Regions from separate parts of the Rhizobium sp. 1399 genome, predicted to be linked through region 1. Evidence: riboswitches for the same ligand, from Rfam matches in the RefSeq annotation. Region 1 holds a riboswitch; the other holds the start of a gene.

Region 1 (5,033 bases):
CGATGGAACCGAGGAGATGTGACTCATGTCGGAAACGGCCGTCAGCGCGCGGATCGAGGTCTCGATCGTCTTGCCGAAATCGGCCGAATCCATCGCCATGGCGATATTCAGCGAGCCGAGATTGCACGAGATATCCTTGCCCATCACCTTGTAGGAAAGGTCGTCGTTGAAGGTGCTCGCTTCGCTGACCTGCAGGATTTCGGAGCAGAGATTGCTCATGCTGATGCGGCCGGCGATCGGGTTTGCCCGGTTCACCGTGTCTTCGAACATGATGTAGGGATAACCGCTCTCGAACTGAATTTCGGCAATTACCTGGAAGAATTCGCGCGCCTTGATCTTCTTCTTTGTGATACGGGCATCCGCCACCATCTCGCGGTACTTCTCCGTCACCGATATCTCGGTGAAGGGCACACCATAGACCCGCTCCACGTCATAGGGCGAGAAGAGGTACATATCCTCATTGTTCTTGGCGAGTTCGAAAGTGATGTCGGGCACGACGACGCCGAGCGACAGCGTCTTGATGCGGATCTTCTCGTCAGCATTTTCGCGCTTGGTATCAAGGAAGCGCATGATGTCAGGGTGATGGGCGTTGAGATAAACGGCACCTGCACCCTGCCGAGCACCGAGCTGATTGGCGTAGGAGAACGAGTCTTCGAGCAGCTTCATGACGGGGATGATGCCGGAAGACTGGTTTTCGATCTGCTTGATTGGCGCACCAGCCTCGCGGATGTTCGTCAGCGATAGCGCCACACCACCGCCGCGCTTGGAAAGCTGCAGCGCCGAATTGATGGAGCGGCCGATCGATTCCATATTGTCTTCGACACGCAGCAGAAAGCACGAGACGAGCTCGCCGCGCTGCTTCTTGCCGGCATTGAGGAAAGTCGGCGTTGCCGGCTGGAAACGGCCGGTAATGATCTCCTCGACCAGATCGCGGGCGAGCTGTTCATTGCCTCGGGCAAGAGCCAGCGCCACCATGCAGATACGGTCTTCGTAGCGCTCCAGATAGCGCTTTCCGTCGAAGGTCTTCAGCGTGTAGCTGGTGTAATATTTGAAGGCGCCGAGGAAAGTCGGGAAACGGAACTTCTTGGCATAGGCCTCGTCGAACAGGTCGCGGACGAAATTGAAGGAATACTGGTCGAGCACTTCCTGCTCGTAATAGCCTTCGGTCACCAGATAATCGAGCTTCTCCCTGAGGTTATGGAAGAACACCGTGTTCTGGTTCACATGCTGCAGGAAATACTGCTTGGCCGCCATGCGATCCTTGTCGAGCTGTATCTTGCCCTGCTCGTCATAGAGGTTCAGCATTGCGTTCAGCGCGTGATAATCCAGCACTTCCACGGCCTTCGAAGACCGCTCGCCAGCGGGCTGAGCTGAACTATGAAGCGGTTTTGCGCCCGCATCCCGCGTCAAATTTGTTCCCGTGTCCAAAATCGTCCCATCCCGTCTTTGACATTGGCGACATCCTCGGCAGTCCCCAAAAGCTCGAACCTGTAGAGATACGGCACCTGGCACTTCTGTGAGATCACGTCGCCGGCAAGCCCGTAGGTCTCGCCGAAATTGCTGTTGCCCGCAGCAATGACGCCGCGGATGTTGGTGCGGTTTTCCGCCTCGTTGAGGAAACGGATCACCTGCTTGGGCACGGCTCCCTTTACGATCCCGGGGCCGCCGTCCCCGCAATAGGTGGGCGAGATCAGCACATAGGGTTCGCGAATGTGGATGTCTTCAGCGCCGAGAGGAATGCGCGCCGCGCGCAGTCCCAGCTTCTCGACGAAACGATGGGTATTCTCGGACCGGCTGGAATAATAGACGATCAGGCCCACCGCTCTTCTCCGATCAGGAGAGCGCGCTGATCATATCAGGGCGGAAGCCCGCCCAGTGCTGCTCGCCGGCAACGACGACCGGAACCTGCATGTAGCCCATGCCGCGCACACGATCGAGGGCGTCGGCATCTTCCGAGATATCGATGATCTGATAGTCTACGCCCAGACGGTCGAGGGCGCGGTAGGTCGCTGTGCACTGAACGCAGGCAGGCTTGCTGTAAACGGTAACGCTCATCATGTTCCTCGTGATGTCAATGGATTCCGGACGCAGAACTAGGATCGGGCGCCTTGCGGCGTCCGGGGCAACGCTTGAGAATGATCTGACAAAGTTGGCGCTTTACACGCCAGGCATTATTCCTCGCAGGATCTGCGCGGGCGGCGGTTTCGATGCTCTCGACATGACTTCAACCCCGAAGTGTTCATGCGGACGTTCAGGGGCAGCGCAACAGGTGCGGATTTGATCCGCCTGACATGCACGCAACCTTCCGGACACCCCGCCCGTGGACGTTTCTCGCTCAAGGCAGGTCTCCTGGCTCGCGGGTCGAAGCACCCTGCCCGCAGCCTTCCCAAAGCATCATGCCTCAGTGACCTGAAATCGGACAGTTGCTCGCCGCTTACAGTTGCGGGGGCAGCTCCGGCCTTGTTTCGCCTTCATGGCAAAACGCACCGTATTCCCGTCTTAGCCTGCGATCCCTAGCGAATCGAAGGAACCTTGAACACTAGATATAGTACTCGAATCGGAGTTGGCGTCAACGGATGGTTTGTGCGTCGCGTTACGGCATGTTTGAAATTGCTACATTCCTGTGAAAAACATGGATAACGGCTGGTTAACAGCAGCAGGCTGTGGAGAAGGCCGCCGAGGCGAGAGCCGGCCTATAGCCGGCTCTCCAGGAATCGAATAGGCGCTCAGGCGCGTGTCGTTGCTGCGGCAGCACGCAACAGCCGAGCAGCCGCCACCATGTTGACGAGCGCCGGGCGCACCTCTTCCCACTTGCGGGTCTTCAAACCGCAATCGGGATTGATCCAGAGCTGTCCATCCGTCAGACGCTCGCGCGCCAGCGTCAGAAGCTCGGTCATTTCCCCGACATCGGGAACGCGCGGCGAATGGATGTCATAAACACCGGGGCCGATCTCGTTCGGATATTTGTAGCTGCGGAAGGCTTCCAGCAATTCCATCTTTGAACGCGAGGTCTCGATGGAAATCACGTCGGCATCCATGGCCGCGATGGCGTCGATGATCTGGTTGAACTCCGAGTAGCACATATGCGTATGGATCTGCGTCTCGTCGGCAACGCCTGATGAGCACAGGCGGAAACTTTCGACCGCCCAATCAAGGTACGTCTTCCAGTCCGCCTTGCGCAGCGGCAGGCCTTCACGAAGAGCGGCTTCGTCGATCTGGATCATCGCCGCACCCGCCTTTTCGAGATCGACGACCTCGTCGCGGATCGCCAGCGCGATCTGCCGGCTGACATCGGCGCGGGAAAGATCGTCGCGCACGAAGGACCAGTTGAGGATCGTCACCGGTCCCGTCAGCATGCCTTTGACCGGCTTTTCCGTCAGCGATTGCGCATAGCGCCACCACTCGACCGTCATCGGCTTCGGCCGGGAGATATCACCGAAAATGATCGGCGGGCGAACGTAGCGCGAGCCGTAGCTCTGCACCCAGGCATGTTGCGTGAAGGCAAAGCCGGAAAGCTGCTCGCCGAAATACTGCACCATGTCATTACGCTCGAATTCACCGTGGACGAGCACATCGAGACCGATCTCCTCCTGCCAGCGGATCGCTGCTTCGGTTTCCTTTTTCAGGAAGGCATCATAATCCGCCTCGCTGATCGCCCCCTTGGTGAAAGCGGAGCGGGACTTTCGAACATCTGATGTCTGCGGGAAGGAGCCGATCGTCGTAGTCGGGAACAGCGGCAAGCGAAGCTTACGCTCCTGCAGTCCGGTCCGCTCGGCAAAATCGCTGCTGCGTGTCTTCATCGCCTCGTCGATCGCGGCAACCCGCTGTCTGACCTTCAGATCATGTACGCGCGTAGATACGGCGCGCGATGCAACGGCCTGCGAGGCTGCCGCAATCACCTGGGAGGCCTTGCCGGCATCACCGAGCGCTGCGAGCTCATCAAGCTTCTGGGCAGCGAAGGCGAGCCATGATTTCATCTCACCATCCAGCCCGCTCTCCAGTTCCAGATCGATCGGCGCGTGCAGCAGCGAGCAGGACGGCGCGATCTGTAGCCGGTCCGCACCAAAGTGCTGGACAAGCGGCTCGATCCTCTCCCGGATCGCCGCAAGGTCTGCCTTCCAGATATTGCGCCCGTCGATGACGCCAAGCGAAAATGTCAGATCGCTGGGTGCCTTGAAAAGGGCATCGATCTGCTGTGGAGCGCGAACGAGATCGACATGCAGGCCGGCAACCGGGAGCGAGAGCGCCGTCGGCAGATTGTCGCCGATCGCGCCGAAATAGGTGGCGACCATGATCTTCAGGTCGGGCACCAATTCATGCAGCGCACGATAGGTATGCTGCAATGCTGCCTGCTCTTCCTGTGAAAGATCGAGCACGAAGCAAGGTTCGTCGATCTGCACCCAGTCGACACCGGCTGCACGAAGTTCTGCCAGTACTTTTGTATAAACAGGCAACAAGCGTGCAAGCAGGTCAATCGGCGCAAAACCTTCTTCGCTTCCCTTGGCGAGTTTCAGGAAGGTAACCGGACCGAGGATGACCGGCCGGGTGTGGATGCCAAGTGTCTTGGCCTCGACGAAGGCATCAAGTGGCTTGTTCGCCGTCAGGGCAAAGGTCTGATCGGGGCCGAGTTCCGGCACCATGTAGTGGTAGTTCGTGTCGAACCATTTCGTCATTTCCAGCGCCGGCGCGCCATGCCCGTGATGGTGCTGATGGCCGCAATCGACATGCGCCTCTTCGCCGGTGGAGCCGCGCGCCATCGCGAAATAGGTGTCGAGAGAAACTTGCCCGCCCTTCCAGCCATAGGCGGCGGGAATGGCGCCGACCATGACCGCCGTGTCGAGCACATGGTCGTAAAGCGAGAAATCGTTCGAGGGGATGACGTCGATCCCCTTCTGCTTCTGCAGGAGCCAGTTTTCCGCCCGCAGCCGCTTCGCGACATCGAGAAGCGCGCCGGCATCGGATTTGCCGGCCCAGTAGCTCTCCAGTGCGAATTTGAGTTCGCGATGCTTTCCGATCCTGGGAAAGCCGAGATT
Region 2 (5,033 bases), on a different contig from region 1:
GACTATCCGAATTAGACGAGGCAGGCGGGATAGGCTTGTGAGCCGGGCTCAGCAATCGATTATCAATGCGCATATGGCGGTGGGATCAGCGCTTGCGCACCGCCATCCGATGAAAAAGCCGGCCAAACATCAAACGAGGCCAGCCCGATGCGTAGATTCAAAGAGTTAGAGCGCCGTGCGTCCGAATGGACGCACGGCGCTCTGGTTTCTCAAAAATCCGACAGCCAGGGCTGGACAGGGCAAACGTAACTTTATAACAACGGGAATGTAATGTTATTACATTAAAGGAAGTTTCATGTCCCGGCGCCTTTTCGCTATCTTCGCAGTCGCCACCGCGCTCACATCCGCCGCCTTGCCATCGGCTTCCCGCGCCGAGGAGGAACAGCAGGAAAGCTGGCGGCTTTTCGTGGCTGATCACAGCCTGCCGGTCGTCCACGCCATCGACCTTGCAAGCGGTAGACAGATCGGTCGCTTCGATCTCGAAGGTTATGCCGCCTTGTCGCTGAGCGACACCGGGCGCACGGTCTTTGCCGTCCAGGGCGAAGAGAATGTCGTTCATGCCATCGATACCGGCATTGCCCTTTCCGATCATGGGGAGCATCGCGATCTCGAGGTGGCGCCGCCGAAGCTGATCGGCACGACGATAAAGGGCGAGAAGCCCGGTCATGTGGTGACGCATGGCGATGACGTGGCGATCTTCTACGATCGCACCGACCGCTTTGATCTCTTGAAAGAAAGCAGCTTGCTGCAGGAAAAGCCGGAGCCGAAGGCTGTCGATACCATCGCCGCCCATCACGGCGTCGCGGTGCCGATGGGTAATCACCTGCTGGTTTCGGTGCCGAACATGCAGGCGCCGGTCAAGGAGGGCGAACTGCCGCCGCGCCTTGGCCTGCGGGTGCTCGATCGTGATGGTCGGCAGATCGGCGATGTCGCGCCCTGCTCCGGCCTGCATGGCGAGGCGACCTCTGCTCGTCTCGTCGCCTTCGGTTGTGAGGAAGGCGTGCTCGTTGCGCGTCCGGGCGGCGCGGAAGGCCCCACGGTCGAGATGCTCGCCTATGGCGTGTCGCTGCCGCGGGGCAAGGTCTCGACGCTGCTCGGCGGCCGCTCCATGCAGTTCTTCCTCGGCAATTACGGGGAGGACAAGCTGGTGCTGATCGATCCTGACAATACGGACGCGCCTTACCGCATCATCGACCTTCCGACGCGGCGCGTCGATTTTGTACTCGATCCGGCAAAGTTCCAGAATGCCTATATCCTCACAGAAGATGGCAGGCTGCATCTGCTCGATACGGTAAAGGGCGAGATCGTCAGATCGGAAACCGTCACAGAGCCCTACAGCAAGGACGGCCATTGGCGCGATCCGCGTCCTCGGCTGGCCGTGGCCGGCGATGATATCGCCATCACCGATCCTCGCCACAGCCTGATCCGCCTTGTCAGTAGCGAAACACTGAAGGAAACGCGCACGATCCCCGTCGAGGGCCAGCCTTTCACGCTGGTCGCCGCCGGCGGCTCGGGCACCAGTCACTGAGCCTGTTGGCCGACCATACTTCGCATTCCCCACGCTTGACGTAGCCCATGGCGGCGTCATAGATCGGGGTGACGGTTCCCCGAGGAAGACTCCAAGGGGATTAATAGGGAACACGGTGCGGACGACCCAATAGGGACCAAGACCGTGGCTGCCCCCGCAACTGTAAGCGGATTGCCGGTTATATCCGGAATGAATGCCTCGTCGTTCATTCCAGGAAATCACCGGCGAGCTGGTCATATCGGGAGTGATCGCTTGCGATCATCTCCGCCGGCCTCAGGGCCATGCCACTGCGCGCGAGCGCGGGAAGGCAGATGACCGGCTGACATCCGCGAGCCAGGAGACCTGCCGTCAATCGCAATCCAATCAGCCAGGCGGGGATGCCTGGACAAGGAGCAGATATGATTGACCTTATTTCCTGCCGCTTGCCGCACGCGATCCGTCCCGATTGGACCACCCGCCGCTAGCCCTCCCTCCACGCTTTGCTCACGCATCTGCGCGCGCCGGCGTCTGCTAGCCCTTTTCCTTCCGATCGAGAGTTTCCAATGCGCCAGATTATTCCAGGCTTTTCCCTTGCGCTCGGGCTCGCCAGCCTTTGCCTGGCCGGCCTTGCAGCACCCGCCTTCGCCGCCACCCAATATCCCCTCACCCTCAGCAATTGCGGCCAGAAGGTCACTTTCGAAAAAGCCCCGGCCAAGATCGTTTCGATCGGCCAGGGCATGACCGAAGTGCTCTTCTCGCTCGGCCTTGCCGACAAGATCGCCGGCACCGCCGTCTGGGTCGGCCCGGTCCTGCCGCAATATGCCGAGGCCAACAGCAAGATCAGACGGCTGGCCGATAATGATCCGAGCTTCGAATCCGTCGTCGGTGCCGAGCCCGATCTGGTGGCCGCCGAATTCGAATGGCATGTCGGCGCCCAAGGCTCCGTCGGCAAGCAATTTGGGGATCTCGGCATCAACACCTATATCGCGCCGGCCGATTGCGTCGCCAAGATCAACACCGATGGCGGAGACGGCGTGCGCAAGGAGCTGTTCACGATGGACCTGATCTATCAGGAAATCGCCGAACTCTCCGAAATCTTCGACGTGAACGACCGCGGCGATGCACTGATCGCCGACCTGAAGAAACGCGAGGCCGCGGCCGTCGCCTCCGTTTCAGGCGCTGCAGCCAAGAACCTGCCTGTCGTCTTCTGGTTCTCCAGCAAGGAAGTGAAAGGCGATGCCTTCATCGCCGGCAAGAACAGCGCCCCTGCCTACATCCTGAAGGCACTCGGCGCGAAGAACGTCGTGACGACTGAGGAAGAATGGCCCCTCGTCGGCTGGGAAACGATTGCTCAGGCCAATCCCGCCGTCATCGTCATCGCCACCATGGACCGCCGCCGCTATGCCGCCGACGATCCCAAGGTGAAGGTGGATTTCCTGGAAAACGATCCGGTCACAAGGGAGCTCGATGCCGTCAAAAACAAGCGCTTCATCATGATGGACGCGCAGTCGATGAACCCGACGATCCGCACGATCAACGGCATCGAAATCCTGGCAAAGGGCATCGCCGCCTCCGGTCTGGCGCAGTGAGCCAGGCTGCCTTGCCACAGAGACGATGGTGGGTGCTTGCCACGCTCACCATCGCCGCCTTCATCCTGCTCGGTATCATGATCAGTCTCGCCGTCTCGATCGGCGAGATATCGATCCCGCTCGCCACCACGGCAAAGGCGGTCTCCAACCGCCTGTTCGGCACGGCATTCGAACTCAGCCGCATCCACCAGGGCATCGTCTGGGATTACCGCCTCAGCCGCGCGCTGGTGGCGGCCAGTGCCGGCGCGTCGCTGGCGCTTTGCGGCACGGTGCTGCAGGCCCTGCTGCGCAATCCGCTCGCCGAACCCTATGTGCTCGGCATTTCCGCCGGCGCCTCCACCGGCGCCGTCTGCGTCATGATCCTAGGCCTCGGCTATGGCGTGCTCGGCATTTCCGGCGGCGCCTTCATCGGCGCCGTCGTCGCCTTTCTTCTGGTCGGCATTCTGGCGGCGGGCGCGGGTGGCACCAGCGAGCGCATCATTCTCTGCGGCGTGGCGGGCTCGCAGCTCTTCAATGCGCTGACGTCCTATATCGTCACAACCTCGGCCAATGCCGAACAGGCGCGCGGCGTGCTTTTCTGGCTGCTCGGCTCGCTTTCCGGCGTGCGCTGGCCGGATGTCTATCTCTCCGTGCCGGTCGCGCTGACAGGCTTGATCGTCTGTCTTGCCCATGTGCGCGCCCTCGATGCCTTTGCCTTCGGCACGGATGCCGCAGCCTCCCTCGGCATCGCCGTGCGCCGCGTGCAGTTCACCCTGCTCGGCGTGACAGCGGCGATGACGGCAGGCGTGGTCAGCATGGTCGGTTCCATCGGCTTCGTCGGTCTCGTCATTCCCCATGCCGCCCGCTTCCTCGTCGGCCCCGCGCATGGCCGCCTGCTGCCGGCGACTGCGCTTGGCGGAGCGATCTTCATGGTCGGCGCCGACATCGTCTCGCGCATCATCATTCCCCAACAGATCTTGCCGATCGGCGTCGTCACCGCGCTCTTCGGCGCACCGGCCTTTGCCATCATCCTCTATCGCGTGCGGAGAAGCGCATGAGCATATCAGTCGACAAGGTCACCTATGCCGCCGGCAATACCGTCATCGTCAACGGCATCAGCATATCAGTCGAAAAGGGCAAGGTGCTCGGCCTGCTCGGGCCGAACGGTTCCGGCAAATCGAGCCTGCTACGCCTGATCTGCCGGCTGCGGCAGGTCAAAAGCGGCGTCATCCGCCTCGGCGACGACGATGTCTCCGGCCTCTCGCGCGCTGCCCTTGCCCGCCGCATCGCCTTGGTCGAGCAGCAGTCGACGACCGACACGCAGCTCACCGTGCGCGATATCGTCCGCCTCGGCCGCACCCCGCATCGCGGCCTCATCGCCTCCTGGGGACCCGATGACGATGCCGCCGTTGCGGAAGCACTCGCCCGCGTCGACATGACCGCGCGCGCCGGCCAGCTCTGGCAGACGCTGTCAGGCGGCGAACGCCAGCGCGTGCATATCGCCAGAGCCCTGGCGCAAACGCCGAGCGAACTCCTGCTCGACGAACCGACCAACCATCTCGATATCCAGCATCAACTCGATATCCTGGCGCTGGTCGCCAGACTCGGCCTCACCTCCATCATCGCGCTCCACGATCTCAATCTGGCGGCGATGTTCTGCGATCACCTGGCCGTGCTGCAGAAGGGCGAGGTCGTGGCCGCAGGCACGCCCGAGGAGGTGCTGACCGAAGCCTTGATCGCCCGCGTCTTCGGCGTGCGCGCCCATATCGAAAGATCGGCCGTGCATGGCCGCACACATATCCAGTATCGGATGGGCTGAGAGATGGATGGCGTAAATTTCGATCTGAAGGAAGAGATCCGCGACTACTGGTCGAAACGCTCGGAAACCTTCGATCTCGCCTTCGGCCACAAGATCGCCCCCGGCCCGGAGGCAGATGCCTGGCAGAAACCGATCCGCG

Evidence for each region. A riboswitch is a leader RNA that binds a small molecule or an ion and turns the genes downstream of it on or off. The one in region 1 is predicted to bind cobalamin.
Region 2: another riboswitch for cobalamin. It lies ahead of J2X71_RS27595 (ABC transporter substrate-binding protein); the one in region 1 lies ahead of nrdH (glutaredoxin-like protein NrdH).

Annotation. Positions count from the first base shown of each region.
Region 1 is NZ_JAVDSU010000005.1:392,066-397,098, forward strand. Features, by position in the region: gene nrdE (class 1b ribonucleoside-diphosphate reductase subunit alpha) at 1-1,428, opposite strand, end outside; gene nrdI (class Ib ribonucleoside-diphosphate reductase assembly flavoprotein NrdI) at 1,407-1,820, opposite strand; gene nrdH (glutaredoxin-like protein NrdH) at 1,834-2,055, opposite strand; cobalamin riboswitch at 2,322-2,550, opposite strand; gene metE (5-methyltetrahydropteroyltriglutamate--homocysteine S-methyltransferase) at 2,727-5,033, opposite strand, start outside.
Region 2 is NZ_JAVDSU010000011.1:11,770-16,802, forward strand. Features, by position in the region: gene J2X71_RS27590 (hypothetical protein) at 296-1,528, shown strand; cobalamin riboswitch at 1,584-1,893, shown strand; gene J2X71_RS27595 (ABC transporter substrate-binding protein) at 2,071-3,096, shown strand; gene J2X71_RS27600 (FecCD family ABC transporter permease) at 3,108-4,133, shown strand; gene J2X71_RS27605 (ABC transporter ATP-binding protein) at 4,130-4,894, shown strand; gene J2X71_RS27610 (methyltransferase domain-containing protein) at 4,898-5,033, shown strand, end outside.